One region of the Pinisolibacter sp. genome, then DNA from elsewhere that is predicted to be linked to it. Evidence: riboswitches for the same ligand, from Rfam matches in the RefSeq annotation. Region 1 holds a riboswitch; the other holds the start of a gene.
The links. A riboswitch is a leader RNA that binds a small molecule or an ion and turns the genes downstream of it on or off. The one in region 1 is predicted to bind cobalamin.
Positions count from the first base shown of each region.

Region 2: another riboswitch for cobalamin. It lies ahead of bluB (5,6-dimethylbenzimidazole synthase); the one in region 1 lies ahead of V7Q42_RS00095 (DUF1636 domain-containing protein).

Region 1 is NZ_DAIPZB010000001.1:24,149-32,838, forward strand. It holds gene V7Q42_RS00085 (cobaltochelatase subunit CobN) at 1-2,556, opposite strand, end outside; gene cobW (cobalamin biosynthesis protein CobW) at 2,855-3,889, opposite strand; gene V7Q42_RS00095 (DUF1636 domain-containing protein) at 4,125-4,556, opposite strand; cobalamin riboswitch at 4,593-4,788, opposite strand; gene V7Q42_RS00100 (DEAD/DEAH box helicase) at 4,974-6,686, opposite strand; gene V7Q42_RS00105 (pyridoxal phosphate-dependent aminotransferase) at 7,066-8,178, shown strand; gene V7Q42_RS00110 (MDR family MFS transporter) at 8,365-8,690, shown strand, end outside.
Region 2 is NZ_DAIPZB010000034.1:43,090-51,779, reverse strand. It holds gene V7Q42_RS15010 (sensor histidine kinase) at 1-1,015, shown strand, start outside; gene argC (N-acetyl-gamma-glutamyl-phosphate reductase) at 1,091-2,134, shown strand; cobalamin riboswitch at 2,288-2,484, shown strand; gene bluB (5,6-dimethylbenzimidazole synthase) at 2,601-3,281, shown strand; gene phaC (class I poly(R)-hydroxyalkanoic acid synthase) at 3,355-5,160, opposite strand; gene V7Q42_RS14990 (hypothetical protein) at 5,435-5,773, shown strand; gene V7Q42_RS14985 (LL-diaminopimelate aminotransferase) at 6,036-7,247, shown strand; gene V7Q42_RS14980 (homoserine dehydrogenase) at 7,366-8,690, shown strand, end outside.

The DNA of each region.
Region 1 (8,690 bases):
CACCTCGAGATCGGCGATCGCCTCCGTGGTCTGCCCCTCGGACAGCGCTTCGATCGACGCGGTGCGCAGCGCCGGGGCGAGCGGGCGGGCGAAGACGTGGAGGCCGTCGCCGATGCGGGCGTCCTTGAGGTCGCAGAGCCAGGCGTCGAGCCTGGTCAGCGCCTCGGCCTCGTCGGCGCCGTCGGCGATGCCGCTCTCGGCGGCGAGACCGGTGTCGCGGGCCTTCTCCAGGATGGTCGCGGCGAGCATCCGGGCGCGGCGGGCGTCGAGCGTCTGGGCCTGGGAGAATTCGTCGAGCAGCGACTCGATCTCGGCCGCGGCGCCGTGGGAGCCGGCGCGGGTGAGCGGCGGCGTCATGTGGCCGACGGTGACGGCGGCGATCCGGCGCTTGGCCTGCGCCGCCTCACCGGGGTTGTTGACGACGAAGGGATAGACCACCGGCACCGCGCCGAGCACCGCGGCGGGCGCGCAGGCCGGGGAGGGCGCGGCGGCCTTGCCCGGCAGCCACTCGAGCGTGCCGTGGGTGCCGAGATGGATCATCGCGTCGATGCCGACCACTTCGCGCAGCCACAGATAGAAGGCGACGTAGCCGTGGCGCGGCGGGATCGAGGTGTCGTGATACTCGGCCTTGCGGGCGTCGCGCCGGCCGCGATCGGGCTGCACCGCGACGGTCAGTGCGCCGAGGTCGAGCGCGGCGAAGCGGAAGGCGTCGCCGGCGACGTCCGGGTCGGTCGCCGGGTCGCCCCAGGCGGCCTCGACCGAGGCGCGGAACGCCTCGGGGAGGGCGGCGAAGAGGGTGCGGTAGCGGGCGAGGGGGAGGGAGGGTGAGGTCGCGTCGGGGCGCGGCGGCGTAGGGTGCAAGGAGCGAAGCGAATTGCACCGTTCGGCGTCCCGGCCGGGTCGGTCGGCCGAACGATGGTCGTCGCTTCCGAGTCGGCGTCCAGCCCCCCCTCCCTGGCCCTCCCCCTCGAGGGGGGAGGGGATGGGTGGGGCGAGCGAGGAGAGTACGTCCGGCATCGCCGTATGAGGCGGCTCGGATGGGCGCTCCTCCTTATCCGTCTTTCCGGTGGCGGTGCCACCGTACCGGTCAGCAAGCGTCGCTGCGTGATCGTCGGCAGCCGAAACGGAGGCCGTCTCCCCATCGTTCCCTCCCCCCTGGAGGGGGAGGGACAGGGAGGGGGGGCTCGGAGGCGCGACGGTTTCGGTGGCGAGGTGCCGGGCGTCGAGCGCATCGGCTTCCCGGAGGGTCGGCCGGTGCAATTCGCTTCGCTCTTTGCACCCTACGGCTTCGCGTCCCTCCAACACCCGCATCAGCGTGTCCGCATCCGGGACATCGTCTACCGCATAGCCCGCCTCGCGCAGGTCCTCGGCGATCGCGACGAGGCTCGCGGGGGTGTCGAGGCCGACGGCATAGGCGGTGCGGCCGCCCTTGGCGGGGTAGTCGGAGACGACGAGGCCGATGCGGCGCGCCCCCCGCGGTTTCGCCGCGAGATCGACCCAGGCCTTCGCCAGATCGGCGACCGCGACGACGCCGGCCTCGTCGGCGACGTGGACGGCGCGGGCGAACTGGTGCGCTTCGGAGCGTTCCTCGCGGCCCTTGAACGAGATCGCCCGCGTCGCGATGCGGCCGTCGATCTCGGGCAGGACGAGGTTCATGGCGAGGTCGGCCGCGCCGAGACCGCGGGTCGAGGCCTCCCAGGCGGGGCGCTCGCAGGTGGCGAGGACGGCTTGGAGGACGGGGACGCCGGCGCGTTCCAACACCGACGAGCCGTCGTCGAGCCGCGCCGAGAAGGCGGTGGTGTTGACGACGATGGCGGGAGCGAGGTCGTCGATCAGCCGGCCGAGACCGTCGACGACGCGGCCGTCCTTGAGCGAGGTGACGAATTCGGCGCGCACCGCGAAGCCGCGTGCCGCCAGCGCCTGCGCCAGCGCCGCGATCGGTGCGGTGTCGGCGGCGGTGACGAAGGAGCGGTAGAAGGTGAGGAGGGCGAGCGGGCCGTCACCGTCGTGGCAGGCCGGGGCGAAGCGGCCATGCGCGGCGAGCGGCTGCGGCTCGTCCCACGTGGCTTCGCGGCCGAGGCGGTTCGAGATCCAGCCCAGCGCCGAGGCGACGTTCGCCGGGCCGCCCTCCTGGAACCAGCGCCACAGCCGGCGCAGGTCCTCGAGCGGTAGGGTCGAGGCGGCGTCGAGGCGCATGTCGTCGCGAGCGTCACCGGGCACCACGGCGAAATCGAAGCCGCGGGCGCGCGCCGCCGCGGCGAGTTCGTCGACGCCGTAGCGCCAGTAGTCGAGCCCGCCGAGGAGGCGGACGAGGACGAAGCGGGCCTTGCGCCCGACCGCGTCGAGCCACAGGTCGACCGAATAGGGGTGGCGCAGGTCGGCGAGCGAGGCGAGGCGCAGGCTCGGCAGATCGGCGCGGCCGGCATGGACGGCGGCGACGAGGCCGAGATCCGAATCCGAGAAGGAGAGGAACGCCACCTCGCCCGCCGTCTGGCCGAGATCGATCGCCTGGACGGTATCGTCGAGCGAGCGGATCGTGTCGGCGACGAGGTGCATCGGGTGGTGGCTCCGGGTTGGTGGCGTCGGGCGCCAACGCGACGACCGAGGCGGGCGGGAGGTCCGCCGGGATTACGACTGCGAACGTCTCGTTCGCTCCGCCCACAGAGGGTCGAAGCGCAACCCCGCACCCGGCCGTCGTCCCCGGCGAGCCGAAGGCGAGGGAAGGGGACCCATAGGCCTCACCACCTCGGGGAACCTTCGATGGATCCCCTTCCCCTCCGCTTCGCTTCGGCCGGGGATGCCGGCCGAGGGGGCGAGGGGGAATCCGTGGCGAAGGCGATGGTCGCCGACTGCCTCACGCCGCCAGCGCGGCGCGCACCGCGGCTTCGTCGAGGCCCTTCTCGGCGATCACCACGAGGCGGCCGGCGCGGATCTCCTCCGGCCCCCAGGGGCGATCGAACTGGTGGCGGAAGCGGTTGCCCACCCCCTGGACGAGGAGGCGCATCGGTTTGCCCTCGACGGCGACGAAACCCTTGATGCGCAACACGTCGTGGCTCTCGGCGACGGCCTTCAGGCGCTCCACCAGCGAAGCCGGATCACGCGCCGGGGCGACTTCCACCACGAAGGTGTCGAAGTCGTCGTGGTCGTGATCGCCCTCGATCTCATGATGCGACGGGCGCGCCGCGAGGTCGTCCTCGGCCGCGGCGAAGAGGCCGAGCGCCACCGCCGGATCGACCCGGCCCTCGGCGGCGCTCACCACCTTGACGGCGCGTGGAATGGCCTTGCGGATCTCCGCCTCGATCGCGGTGAGATCGCTCGCGCCGAGGAGATCGGCCTTGTTGACCACCACCAGATCGGCGGCGAGCAGTTGGTCCTCGTAGACCTCTTCGAGCGGATTGTCGTGGTCGATCGAGGCGTCCTCCGCCCGCTGGGCGAGCACGGCGTCCGGATCGTCGGCGAAGCGGCCGTCGATCACGGCGCGGCCGTCGACCACCGCGACGACGCCGTCGACGGTGAGCTTGGCGCGGATCTCCGGCCAGTCGAAGGCCTTGATCAGCGGCTTGGGCAGGGCGAGGCCGGAAGTCTCGACGACGATGTGGTCGGGGCGGTTCGGCAAGGCCAGCAGCCCCTCGATGGCGGGCAGGAAATCGTCGGCGACGGTGCAGCACAGGCAGCCGTTGGCGAGTTCGACGATCGCCTCCGGCGCGCAGGCATCGCCGTCGCAGGACTTCAGGATCTCGCCGTCGACGCCGACGTCGCCGAATTCGTTGATCACCAGCGCCAGCCGGCGGCCACGGGCGTTCTCGACGAGGTGACGGATCAGCGTCGTCTTCCCGGCGCCGAGGAAGCCGGTGACGATGGTGACCGGGATCTTGGAGAAGGTGGTCATGAACGGACCTCGGAGACTGCCGGGCGGAGCCCGGAACCCTTCTCCCCTCGCGGGAGAAGGTGGCGCGAAGCGCCGGATGAGGGGGCTGGGCGGATCGATCGGGCATGGTGCGGGAGGCGGCCCACGAACCCCCCATCCGCCCTTCGGGCACCTTCTCCCGCAAGGGGAGAAGGGGGAACCGCGGGCGAGGTTTCAACGTGACGGCGATGGTGGAGGGCTGTCGCGAGCATCGCCATCACCCGCCTCGCTCGTCGAAACACATCGGCGGAATGCGGGCGACGACGCCCTTCTTGAGCTCGTCGGGGCGGCTCTTCCAGGGGATGAGGCCGTCGGTTGCCGCGCCGTAGAGGGCGGCGGCGTCGAGAATGGCGGGGGCGGCCTCGGCGTCGAAATCGCCGTAGACGTAGGTCCATTTCTCGGGAGCGCCGAAGCCGATGGTCACCGGACGTTTGCACACCGACAGGCATTCGACCGGTACGACGCGGACATCGTCGCGCGTCGCGGCGGCGGCCTCGAGCGCCGCATGGAGACGGGTGCCGGCGTGCGGCGCGTCGAGCGTGTCGCCCTCGCGGCGGCAGGTGGTGCAGACGAGGATGATCGTCACCGGCGAGGGGTTCGCCGAAGGCATCGCCGCTTCGGGCGACGAGAGGGAGGGGGATGTCGTCACGTCGGTCCTCTTTCTCCGCCCCACCGGCGGATCGGGGAATGGATCGGACGACGGCAGGTCTCCTGGCTCGCGGATCTCGGCTCGGCGCCGCCTTCCCGGGGATCATCCCAGTGGCGTCTCGGCGCGTCGCTCTCCGCTCACAGTTGCGGGGGCAGCCGCGGCATCCCCTCGTCGGGACCGCGTTCCCTTTTCACCTCCGGATGTCCGGAGGACCGTCGCGTCGACGATATGAGGGACGGTGGACGGAGAAGTCAATCGAGACGACCGGCGACCAGGGCGATGGCTCCGTTCTCCACTCGGGTCATTCGTCGGGATGCTGGTTCCGCGTCGTGCGCCCCGGTGAGGTGCCGAAACGGCGGAGCCCCGGGGCGGTGGTGACCGCTCCGGGGCTCCTCGTATCGTCGTCGGTATCGCCGATCAGCGCTCGCGGCGCGGGCCGCGGGGGCGGTCGCCCTGAGCGCGGGTCCTGTCGGCGCCGCCGTTGCGGGTCATCGGGCGATCGCCGCCGCGCTTGCCGTCGCGACGGTTGTCGCCGCCGAACGACCGCTCCTGGCGGCCTTCGCCACCGTATCCACGATCCGCGCGGTCGCCACCGCCTTGCGGGCGGCCGTCGCGGCGCACGTGGTCGCGCGGCGCGGCATGGCCGCTGCGTCCTGCGACGCTCTCGCCGTGGCGGGTGTCGCGCATGGCCTTCACCGGCATGTCGTCGCGACGGCGGTTGTCGTCGCGGCGGCGTCCTTCCTCGGAACGACGACCGTCGTCCCGACCCCGGCCCTCGTCGCGGACGCGATGTTCATCGCGGGCGCGGAACTCCTCGCGCGGACCGCGATTGCCACGCGGTCCGGCGCCGCGCGCCTGCTGCTCGGCCTGCGCCGGGCGCTTCTCGCCGCCGCGACGGTCGTCGCGCGGACGGCCGGCGTGATGATGGCCGCGCGGCGCGATGGCGTCGTCGTCTATGTCGCGGCGGGCTTCCTTGGCCTGGGCCGCGGCCATGGCGGCGAGGCCCTGGGGCAGCGCCAGCTTCGGCACGGTGCGGCGGATGAGGCGCTCGATCGACTTGAGATACGCCCGCTCCTCGCCGTTGCAGAAGGAGACGGCCGAGCCGTCGGCGCCGGCGCGCGCGGTGCGGCCGATGCGGTGGACGTAGCTCTCCGGGATGTTCGGCAGGTCGTAGTTGACGACATGGGAGATGCCGTCGATGTCGATGCCGCGGGCGGCGATGTCGGTGGCGATCAGCACGCCGATCTCGCCGTCGCGGAAGGCGGCGAGCGCCCGCTCACGCTGCGGCTGGCTCTTGTTGCCGTGGATGGCGGCGGCCTCGAAGCCGGAACGGGCGAGGTGCTTCACCACCCGGTCGGCGCCGTGCTTGGTGCGGGTGAAGACGATGACGCGATCGAACTTCGGCTGGCGCAGCAGATGCTCGAGCAGCGCCTGTTTCTCACGGGTCTCGCAGAAGAACACGCCCTGTTCGATGCGATCGACCGTGGTGGCGACCGGGGTCACCGCCACCTCGACCGGATCGGTCAGGTAGTTGGCGGCGAGCGAGGCGATCGCCTGCGGCATGGTCGCCGAGAAGAACAGCGACTGGCGCTGACGCGGCACCAGCTTGGCGATGCGCTTCAGCGAATGGATGAAGCCGAGGTCGAGCATCTGGTCGGCCTCGTCGAGCACCAGCATCTCGACCTTGTCGAGACGGCAGGAGCCGCGGTCGACGAGATCGAGGAGACGGCCGGGGGCGGCGACGAGCACGTCGACGCCGCGCATCAGGGCGCGCTCCTGCTTGCCGATGGAGACGCCGCCGAACACCACCTCGACGCGGAGGTCGAGACCGGCGGCGTAGGTGCGGAAACTCTCGGCGATCTGCGAGGCGAGCTCGCGGGTCGGGGCGAGGACGAGGCTGCGGGTCGCATGCGGGCCGGGACGGCGGCGATCGGTGATCAGCCGCTGGATCATCGGCAGGGCGAAGGCGGCGGTCTTGCCGGTGCCGGTCTGGGCGATGCCGAGAAGGTCGCGGCCCTTCAGGAGATGCGGGATGGCCTGGGCCTGGATCGGGGTCGGCGTCTCGTAGCCGGACGCCGCGAGGGCCTCGAGGATGGACGCGTCGAGGCCGAAATCGGTGAACTTGGTCAAGTTGGGTCTTTCGAGTGCGAAAAGCCGCCGGCGCGCCACGTCCTCGGGACGAGGGGGCGCGCGTCGGGATCGTATGACGATCCCCGCGTGAAAAGGGGCTTGTCGGGTGAGAAGCGATCGAGCGGTCGGAGAGAAGACACGAAACGCGGGTCGATCGGATCTTCGTCCGTCGCTGCCCGCGTGGCGTCCGTCACGCGTCTCCCGACCTCCGTCGGCGGGATCTTCCCGAGCTTCGACGGCGTCGCACCGGCCTTCTGCCCGAAGTTCGTGTTCGGATCAAGGCACGAGTGCGAGAAATCGACTTCCGCGCCGCCGCCGGCTCGGGATATGGATGGCGCCACGGAAATGCAACGACGAACGAGAACGAGGTAGCCCCGAGATGAAGTCGCCGCGTTTCACGCCGTTGATGGCGAGCCTGCCTTCGACCGTACCCTTCGTCGGCGCCGAGGCGATCGAACGGACGCGCGGGCACCTGTTCAAGGCGCGGATCGGCGCCAACGAGAGCGTCTTCGGGCCGTCGCCGAAGGCGATCGCCGCCATGCAGGCGGCGATCGCGACCGAAGCTTGGCTCTATGGCGACCCGGAGAACCACGACCTCAAGGTGGCGTTGGCGAAGCACCACGGCGTGCGGCCGGAGAACATCGTCGTCGGCGAGGGCATCGACGGGTTGCTCGGCCTCACGGTCCGTCTCTTCGCCGATCCCGGTACGCCGATCGTCACCTCGCTCGGCGGCTACCCGACCTTCGATTATCACGTCGCCGGCCACGGCGCCCGCTTCGTCCGGGTGCCCTACGTCGACGATCGCGAGAACCTGCCGGGTCTCGTCGATGCGCTGATCGCCGAGGACGCGCCGCTCGGCTACTTCGCCAACCCCGACAATCCGATGGCCACCTGGTGGTGGGGCGAGGAAGTGGCGCGGGAGCTGGCGCGCGTGCCCGAGGGTTCGCTCTTCATCCTCGACGAGGCCTATGGCGAATTCGCGCCCGACGGCACCCTGCCGACGACCATCGACCCCGACGATCCGCGCGTCATCCGCTTCCGCACCTTCTCCAAGGCGCACGGCATGGCCGGGATGCGCGTCGCCTACGGCATCGCCGCGCCGGAGGTCGCCAAGGCCTTCGACAAGATCCGCAACCACTTCGGCGTCAATCGCGTCGCCCAGGCCGGGACGCTCGCCGCGCTCGCCGACGGCGAATGGCTCGCCCACGTGGTGGCGAGTGTGAACCGCGCCAAGACCCGCATCGCCGCCATCGCCGCCGACAACGGCCTGACCTCGCTGCCGTCGGCGACCAACTTCGTCGCCGTCGACTGCGGTGGCGACGGGGCCTTCGCCAAGGCCGTACTCGACGGGCTGATCGCCCGCGATCTCTTCGTGCGCAAGCCGTGGCTGGCGCCGATGGATCGCTGCATCCGCCTCTCCGCCGGCACCGACGCCGACCTCGATCTCCTCGCCGCCGCGCTCCCCGGGGCGCTGGCCGACGCACGCGGGTGAGGGGGGCGGGTATCGGCTCGACGCGGGAGCGAACCACCGGTGCGATTTCCTGCTCGTCGCGGATCGCGAGCGAACCGCGTCGACGCATGGCGCCTCGGCGTTCGCGGGGGTGGCGGGCGGCGGGCGGCACCCTAGTGTAGGGATTTCCCGATGACCCGCGCCGATTCCGGCGCCGCGAGAGTTCCCATGGGTGAAGGCTTTCCCACGCTCGGCGATCGCGAGCGCCTGACGGTCGTGCTCGGCGCGATGGTCGTGCTGCTGCTCGCGGCGCTCGACCAGTCGATCGTCGCGCCGGCGCTGCCGACCATCGGCGCGGCGCTCGGCGACGTCGAATATCTCTCTTGGGTGGTCTCGGCCTACTTCCTGACCTCGACCGCTGTGACGCCGCTCTACGGCAAGCTCGCCGACCTGAAGGGCCGCAAGGCGACGCTCCACACCGCCATCGCCGTCTTCACCGTCGGCTCGGCGCTCTGCGCGCTGGCGCCGAACATGACGATGCTGGTGATCGGTCG
Region 2 (8,690 bases), on a different contig from region 1:
ATGCGAACGCATGTTCGGCTACGGCCGCGGCCATCTCGTCGGGGCTTCGGTCGACATCCTGGTGCCGATCGGCGAGCGAGATGGGCATCGGGCGCGGCGCGGCATCTTCGCCGGGCATCCTTCCAAGCGGCGGATGGGCGAGGGACGCGATCTGCGCGCCACGCGCGCCGACGGGTGCGAGTTTCCGGTCGAGATCGGCCTCACCCCGATCGCCGGCGTCGGGGTTCTCGCCTTCGTCGTCGACATCGCGGCGCGTGTGGATGCGGAACGCGCCATCCGCGGCTACACCGAGCAACTCGAACAGGCGAACGAGAACTTGGCGCGCTTCGCCCATGTCGCCTCGCACGACATCCAGGAGCCGCTGCGCAAGATCGCCGCCTTCGCCGACATGTTGAAGACGGCGCTCGCCGCTGCCGACACGGTCGAGGCGACCTATGCCGCCGACGTGATGGCGGCGTCGGCGCGCCACGCCCGCCGGCTGGTGCAGGACGTGCTCGCCTTGGCGACGCTGCACGAGACGCCGCTCGAGCGGCGGCGGGTTCGGCTCGCCGCGATCGTCGACGTGGTTCTGGCGGCGCTGTCGCAGACGATCGCGGAGGAGGGGGCGCGGGTCGAGGTCGACGTCGGCGAGGCGACGGCCGACGCCGATCCCGCCAAGGCGGAGCGGCTCCTCGCCAACCTGGTCTCCAACGCCCTCAAGTATCATCGGCCGGGCGAGGCGGCGGTGGTGCGGATCACCGCCCGGCGCGCGGCCGACGGTGTCGTGCATCTCGCCGTCGCCGACGAAGGCGTCGGTTTCCCGTCCCACCGGGCCGGTGAGATCTTCGCACCCTTCAAGCGGTTGCATCGTCGCGAGGATCATCCCGGAACCGGCATCGGCCTCGCCATCGTCAAGTCGATCGCGGACGACCACGGCTGGAGCATCGCCGTCGAAGCGGCGGAAGGGAAGGGCGCGCGCTTCGACGTCCGCCTCGGTTCGCCGCCGGAGGAGGGCGTCGGGCGCGGTGGTGGGTAGCCGGCGGGCTCTTCCCCTCGCCGCCGAAATCCGTCATACCGGCGCGCGGAATTTCTTCGCGAAGGATCGAGACCGATGTCCGAGACGATCAACGTCGCCATCCTCGGCGCTTCCGGCTACACCGGGGCGGAACTGCTCCGGTTCCTGCTCGTCCACCCGAAGGTGCGCATCGCCGCGTTGACCGCCGACCGAAAGGCCGGTTCGACCATGGCGGAAGCCTTCCCGCAGTTCATCGGGCTCGATCTGCCGCGTCTCGTCACCATCGCCGAGGTGGATTGGGACGGCGTCGATCTGGTGTTCTGCGCGCTGCCGCACGCCACCACCCAGGAGGTGCTGAAGACGGTGCCGGCGCGGATCAGGATCGTCGATCTCTCCGCCGATTTCCGTCTCTCCGACCCGGCGGCCTACGAGTACTGGTACGGCCACGCCCATCAGGCGCTCGAGCTGCAGAAGGAAGCCGTCTACGGCATCACCGAGTTCGCCCGCGAGCGCGTGGCGAAGGCCCGTCTGGTCGCCAATCCGGGCTGCTACACCACCTGCTCGCAGCTTCCGCTCATCCCGCTCCTCGAGGCCGGTGCCATCGATCCGGACGAGATCGTCATCGATGCGGCGTCGGGCGTCTCGGGGGCGGGGCGGTCGGTGAAGGAGGCGAACCTCTTCACCGAGGTGTCCGAGGGCTATCACGCCTATGGTGTCGGGCATCACCGCCACATGGCCGAGCTCGAGGAGGGTTTCTCCCGCGCCGCCGGGCGGCCGGTGGTGGCGTCCTTCACGCCGCATCTGGTGCCGATGAACCGCGGCATGCTGGCGACGATCTACGTTCGTTGCGTCGGCGAGGCGACGCCGCAGTCGCTCGCCGAGATCCTCGACAAGCGTTTCGCCGACGAGACTTTCGTCAAGGTGCTGCCCTTCGGCGCGGTGCCGCAGACGCGCCACGTGCGCGGCTCCAACCGGGCCTACATCTCGGTCGCCAAGGACCGCCGGGCCGGCCGGGCGATCGTCATGTGCGTCATCGACAATCTGGTGAAGGGCGCTTCCGGCCAGGCGATCCAGAACATGAACGTCATGATGGGCTGGCGCGAAGACCTCGGGCTCGAGGCGGTCGGCGTCTTCCCCTGATCGAGAACGGCATCCGCGAATTCTTCCGAGAGGGCGACGGCGAAGTCGCCCTCTTCGCGTTCGGGGGGCGTCCTCGATCGTGAACGCACGGCCCGCCGCCGGCGACGCGGGCGGTTCGTCGTCTCGGGCGGCTCGACGGGCGGGCGAGAGCGTGCCACAGATGGCGGGTTCGGTGCCCGCGTCAGTGGGAGAATCGGGAACGCGGTGGAACTCCGCGACGTGCCCAACACCGTGAAGGGGGACTTCTCCGGCCGCGCCGGCAGCGCGATCCGCCACGGGGCGAGAGCTTCGGAAGGCGCCGGAGAGGGGAGATCCTCAGTCGGGAGACCGGCCGGACACGACAGGGATCCTCGCGCGGACGGCGAGGCGACCGCGCCGCGCTTCGAGGGGTCCACCGATGCCGCGCCACTCCGTTCCGCCGCGCGCCGATGCGCCGGCGTCGCCGTATTCGTCCGTCTCCGCCGCCATGTCTCCGCCGCTCGACTTCGTCGAGGCAGGGCCCTTTCCGGAGGCCGATCGCGCCGCCGTCTACCGGGCGATCGAGACGCGGCGCGACGTGCGCAACGAGTTCCTGCCCGATCCGATCGACCCGGCGGTGCTGCGGCGTCTGCTCGAGGCCGCGCATCGGGCGCCGTCGGTCGGCTTCATGCAGCCGTGGAACTTCGTCGTGGTGCGCGACCCGGCGGTGCGCGAGCGGGTGCACGGGGCGTTCACCCGGGCGAACGCGGCGGCGGCCGATCTCTTCGGCGATGCCGCCGGCGAGGCCTACCGGCTGCTGAAGCTCGAGGGGCTGCGCGAGGCGCCGGTCCACATCGTCGTCACCTGCGATCGCGACCGTTGCGGTCCGGTGGTGCTGGGGCGCACCCACGACGCGGCGATGGATCTCTATTCCTGCGTCTGCGCGGTGCAGAACCTGTGGCTGGCGGCGCGGGCAGAGGGCATCGGTGTCGGCTGGGTGTCGATCTTCGAGAAGAGTGATCTGCGCGAGATCCTCGGGATTCCCGAGCGGATCGAGATCGTCGCCTATCTCTGTCTCGGCAAGGTCGAGAAGCTGCATTCCTCGCCCGAGCTCGAGCAACGTCGCTGGCGGGCACGGTTGGCGCTCGACGAACTGGTGTTCGAGGACGGTTGGGGACGGCGAGGGTGAGGCCTACGGGCTGCGGCACCCCCGAAACGCCGAAGGGCGCCTCGGGGCGCCCTTCGTTCGATGCTTCGTGCGATCACGCCTTGATCTTGACGTAGGAGCCGGGCGCGTCCTCGATGGGCTTGAGCTTCTTGCCGCCGGGTTTGCGGGCGGGGACCGTCTCCGGGGCGAGCGAGGTGAGCCAGGCCTGCCAGTGCGGCCACCAGGTGCCGGGCGTTTCGGTGGCGCCGGCGATCCAGTCCTCGAGCGTGCCTTCCGGCTTGCCGTTGGTCCAGAACTGGTACTTCGGCTTGCCGGCCGGATTGACCACGCCGGCGATGTGACCGGAGCCGGCGAGGACGTATTGGACGTCGCCGCCGAAGTACTTGCAGCCCTCGAACACCGAGCGCGCCGGGGCGATGTGGTCTTCGCGGGCGGCGAGGTTGTAGACCGGGACCGTCACCTTGGAGAGGTCCAGCTTCACCCCGGCGAGTTCCATGCGGCCCTGGGAGAGGTTGTTCTCCAGGTAGCAGTTGCGCAGGTAGTAGCTGTGGTTCGTCGCCGGCATCCGCGTCGAATCGGAGTTCCAATAGAGCAGGTCGAAGGGGAAGGGCTCTTTGCCCTTCAGGTAGTTGTTGATGAAGTAGGGCCAGATCAGGTCGTTCGAGCGCAGCATGTTGAAGGCGGTGGCCATCGAGCGACCCTCGAGGTAGCCCTTGGCGCGCATCTTCTCTTCGATCTGGGCGATCTGCTCCTCGTCGGCGAAGATCTTCAGGTCGCCGGCGTATTTGAAATCGACCTGGGTGGTGAAGAAGGTCGCGGAGGCGATGCGGTCGTCGCCGGTGGCGGCGCACCACGCCAACGTCACCGCGAGCAGGGTGCCGCCGACGCAGTAGCCGATGGTGTCGACCTCGCGTTCGCCGGTCGCCTTCTCGATCACGTCGACGGCGGTGAGGATGCCCTCCTTCATGTAGTGTTCGAAGCCCTTCTGGGCCTGACGCTCGTCGGGGTTCACCCAGGAGATGACGAACACCGTGTCGCCCTGGTCGACGGCCCAGCGGATGAAGCTCTTCTCCGGGTTGAGATCGAGAATGTAGAACTTGTTGATCCACGGCGGCACGATGAGGAGCGGACGCCGCCGCACGTCCCTGGTCGTCGGCTCGTACTGGATCACCTGACAGACGTCGTTCTGGAAGACCACCTTGCCCGGCGTCATCGCCAGATTCTTGCCGACCTCGAATCGGCTGGCATCGGACTGGCGGATCTTGAGGTCGCCGCCGCCGGCGGCGATGTCCTCGGCGAGCATCTTGAGGCCGCGGGCGAGATTCTCGCCGTTGGTCGACATGGTCTCGCGCAGGAGTTCCGGATTGGTCATCAGGAAGTTCGACGGGGCGAGCGCCGCGGTGATCTGCTTGACGTAGAAGTCGGCCTTGGCGCGGGTGTGCTCGTCGAGTGAGCCGGCCTCGTCGACGAGGTTCTCGGCCCAGCGCGAGGTGATCAGGTAGAACTGCTTGAGGAAGTCGAAGAAGGCGTTCTCCTGCCACTCCGGATCCTGGAAGCGCTTGTCCTTCGGATCGGGCTGCGCGACGGGGGAGACCTCCTCGCCGCCCATCCGCCTCAGGGTCGTCGACCACAGATCCATCCAGCCGTGCATCAGGCGGTTCTGAGCGGCGATGGCGCGTTGCGGATCGGCGAGCCAGTACTCGCCGACCTGCGCCAGTGTCTTGGTGACGTTGGCGATGTCGGCGCTCATGTCGAGCGATGCCTCGCCGGTCTCGCGCGGCTTCAGATAGGCGGCGGCGGCCTTTCCGGCCTGCTCGATCGCCCGGGCGAAGTTCTGCGCGAAGGCCTCCGGATCGTCGATCATGTAGCGTAGGAACGAGTTACCGTCGATTTCGGCCATGAACGTCACTTCCCCCCTGCCGGCGATTCTCTTTTCCTCGAACGAACGCGGCGCCGGCACCATGACGCATCGCTCGCGGAGACGCGACATGCGATCCGGTGACAAACCGCCGGGAACCGCTATCATCGCGCACCATCGTAACGCAGAATGCTCGCAGGTCGCGGTGAAACCGGCAACGCAGAATTCCATAGCATTTCGGTTGAGGTCGGTTCCGCGATCGATTGCCGTCGGGCTCGCCCTGATGCTCGCCGGTTGTTCGAGCGGCGACTACGCCGTGACGCCGAATCCGGTCGCGGAGACCGCACCCGTCGTCGTCGCGCCGGCACAGCCTTCGACGGTGATGCGGACCGATCTGCCGCCGCCCGCCCATACCGGCGCCGACGGCTATCCGAACGTCAACGTCGACACCGCGTCGCCGACGAGGGCGCAGGTCCGCACCGAGGAGGAGCGCGATCGGCTCGAGGCCGAGTTGATGGCACTGGGCGAGCGTCAGCGGTCGAGCGCCGGGGGAACGCCGCAGTCGGTGGTCCAGGAGTTGAAGGAACTCGGGCGCCGCTCCAAGGCCGAAGCGTTGCAGCAGATCGAATCGGGCAAGGCGCCGGGTCAGCCGTGACGGCGATGGTGGTGGCGCCGCGAACGGCCGGCGCGGAGGGCGATCGAACGGCGATCTCCCGTCGTTCGATGGATGTCAAGTTCGGCGACATCTGTTAAAAGGCGGTCCCTTCGCGACACGGGCCGCCGTCGTTCGGCCACATCGCGGAGCGATCGAGTAGGATGGCGGTTCGGCGCCGATCCGCGAAGGGCGCGGACGGAGCGAGCGCGAGAGAAGATTTCGTCGGGCGCCGCCCGGCGAGGCCACGAGAAGGTCTGGACCCATGGACGAGTTCCACAAGATCCGGCGGCTGCCGGTTTACGTCTTCGAGCAGGTCAACCGTCTCAAGGCCCAGGCGCGAGCAGCGGGCGCCGACATCATCGATCTCGGCATGGGCAATCCCGACCTTCCGACGCCGCGCTTCATCGAGGAGAAGCTGATCGAGACGATCGGCAAGCCGCGGACCAACCGCTATTCCTCGTCGAAGGGCATCCAGGGTCTGCGTCGGGCTCAGGCGAACTACTACGAGCGCCGGTTCGGCGTGAAGCTCAATCCCGACACCCAGATCGTCGCGACGCTGGGGTCGAAGGAAGGCTTCGCCAACATGGCCCAGGCGATCACCGCGCCGGGCGACGTGGTGATGTGCCCGAACCCGAGCTACCCGATCCATGCCTTCGGCTTCCTGATGGTCGGCGGCGTCATCCGCTCGATCCCGATCGAGCCGGGACCGGAGTTCTTCCACGCGATGGAACGGGCGGTCGCCCATTCGATCCCGAAGCCGATCGCCGTCATCCTGTGCTACCCGTCGAACCCGACGGCGGTGACCGCCGATCTCGACTTCTACAAGGACGTCATCGCCTTCGCGAAGAAGCACGAGCTCTTCGTGCTCTCCGATCTCGCCTATTCCGAGATCTATTTCGACGACAACCCGCCGCCGTCGGTGCTGCAGGTGCCGGGCGCCGTCGATGTGGCGGTCGAGTTCACCTCGATGTCGAAGTCGTTCTCGATGCCGGGTTGGCGGATGGGCTTCGCGGTCGGCAACGAGCGGCTGATCGGGGCGCTGACCCGGGTCAAGTCCTACCTCGACTACGGCGCCTACACGCCGATCCAGGTGGCGGCGAGCCACGCGCTGAACTCCGGCGACGATTGCATCGCCGAGATCCGCGAAGTCTACAAGAAGCGCCGCGACGTCATGGTCGACGCCTTCGAGAAGGCCGGTTTCCCGATTCCCGCTCCCACGGCGTCGATGTTCGCCTGGGCCCGGATCCCCGAGAAGTTCCGTCATCTCGGCTCGGTCGAGTTCTCCAAGCTCCTGATCGAGAAGGCCGAGGTGGCGGTGGCGCCGGGCATCGGCTTCGGCGAGCAGGGCGACGAATACGTGCGCCTCGCACTGGTCGAGAACGAGCAGCGTCTGCGTCAGGCGGCGCGCAACATCCGTCGCTTCTTCGAGACGGCCGACAAGACGTTGCACAACGTCATTCCGCTCTCGGCCTGAGGCCGAGCGTCGTTCGACCCGCCGTCTCACCCTCAGGGTCGGGGGACGTGAGCGACCGGGTCCGGGCACCACCCGGACCGCGCCGCGCCCCTCCCGCCCTTCTCACGGGATCTCTCCCATGCAGTCCACTCTTCGTCTCGGCATCGCCGGCCTCGGCGTCGTCGGTGCCTCGGTCGTCCAGGTGTTGCAGAAACATGCCGACGATCTCTCCCAGCGCTGCGGGCGCAAGGTGGTGGTCCGAGCCGTCTCGGCGCGCGACAAGACCAAGGATCGCGGTATCGATCTCACCGGCATCAACTGGTTCCAGGACCCGGTGAGGCTCGCCGAGAGCCCCGACATCGACGTCTTCGTCGAGCTGATGGGCGGCGCCGGCGGTGCGGCGGAAGCCTCGGTGCGTGCGGCGCTCTCGTCCGGCAAACACGTGGTGACGGCCAACAAGGCGCTGCTCGCCAAGCACGGCGTCGAACTCGCGCGCCTCGCCGAGAAGCGCGGTGTCAGCCTCAACTTCGAGGCGGCGGTGGCCGGCGGCATCCCGATCATCAAGACGCTGCGCGAGAGCCTCGCCGGCAATCGCGTCTCCCGCGTCTTCGGCATCCTCAACGGCACCTGCAACTACATCCTCACCCGAATGCAGGCGGAGCGGCTGTCGTTCGAGACCTGCCTCGCCGAGGCGCAGCGGCTCGGCTACGCCGAGGCCGATCCGACCTTCGACGTCGGCGGCTTCGACACAGCGCACAAGCTGGCGCTGCTCACCTCGCTCGCCTTCGGCAGCGAGATCGACGTCGACGCCATCTCGGTGGAGGGGATCACCGAGATCACCCTCGACGACATCGAGAAGGCCGACGAACTCGGCTACAAGATCAAGCTCCTGGGCATCGCCGAGCGCGGCCCCGGCGGCGGCATCGAGCAGCGGGTGCACCCGACCATGGTGCCGAAGTCCTCGGCGATCGCCCGTATCGACGGCGTCTTGAACGCTGTGGCGGTCGAGGCCGACTTCGTCGGCAAGCTGATGCTGGTCGGTCCGGGCGCCGGCGGCGACGCCACCGCCTCGTCGGTGGTCTCCGACATCGCCGACATCGCCCGCGGCACGGCGCTCTCCACCATGGGCAAGCCGGCCGAGCACATGACGCCCTACGTCGCCTCGAACGTTTCGGGGCATTCGGGCGGCTACTACGTCCGCCTCACCGTCCACGATCGTCCCGGCGCCTTCGCGGCGATCGCGACGCGCATGGCGGAGAAGGGGATCTCGCTGGAGTCGATCGTGCAGCGGGCGCGGCGGCCCTCGGCGGATGCGCCGGGCGAAGCGGCGCCGCACGAGCCGCAACCGGTGATCATGCTGACCTACCAGACCACTGAGCGGGCCATCCGCGAGGCATTGGCCCAAGTCGAAACCGACGGGCACGTCTCGAGCCCCCCGCGTTTCATCCGCATCGAGAGCTTCTG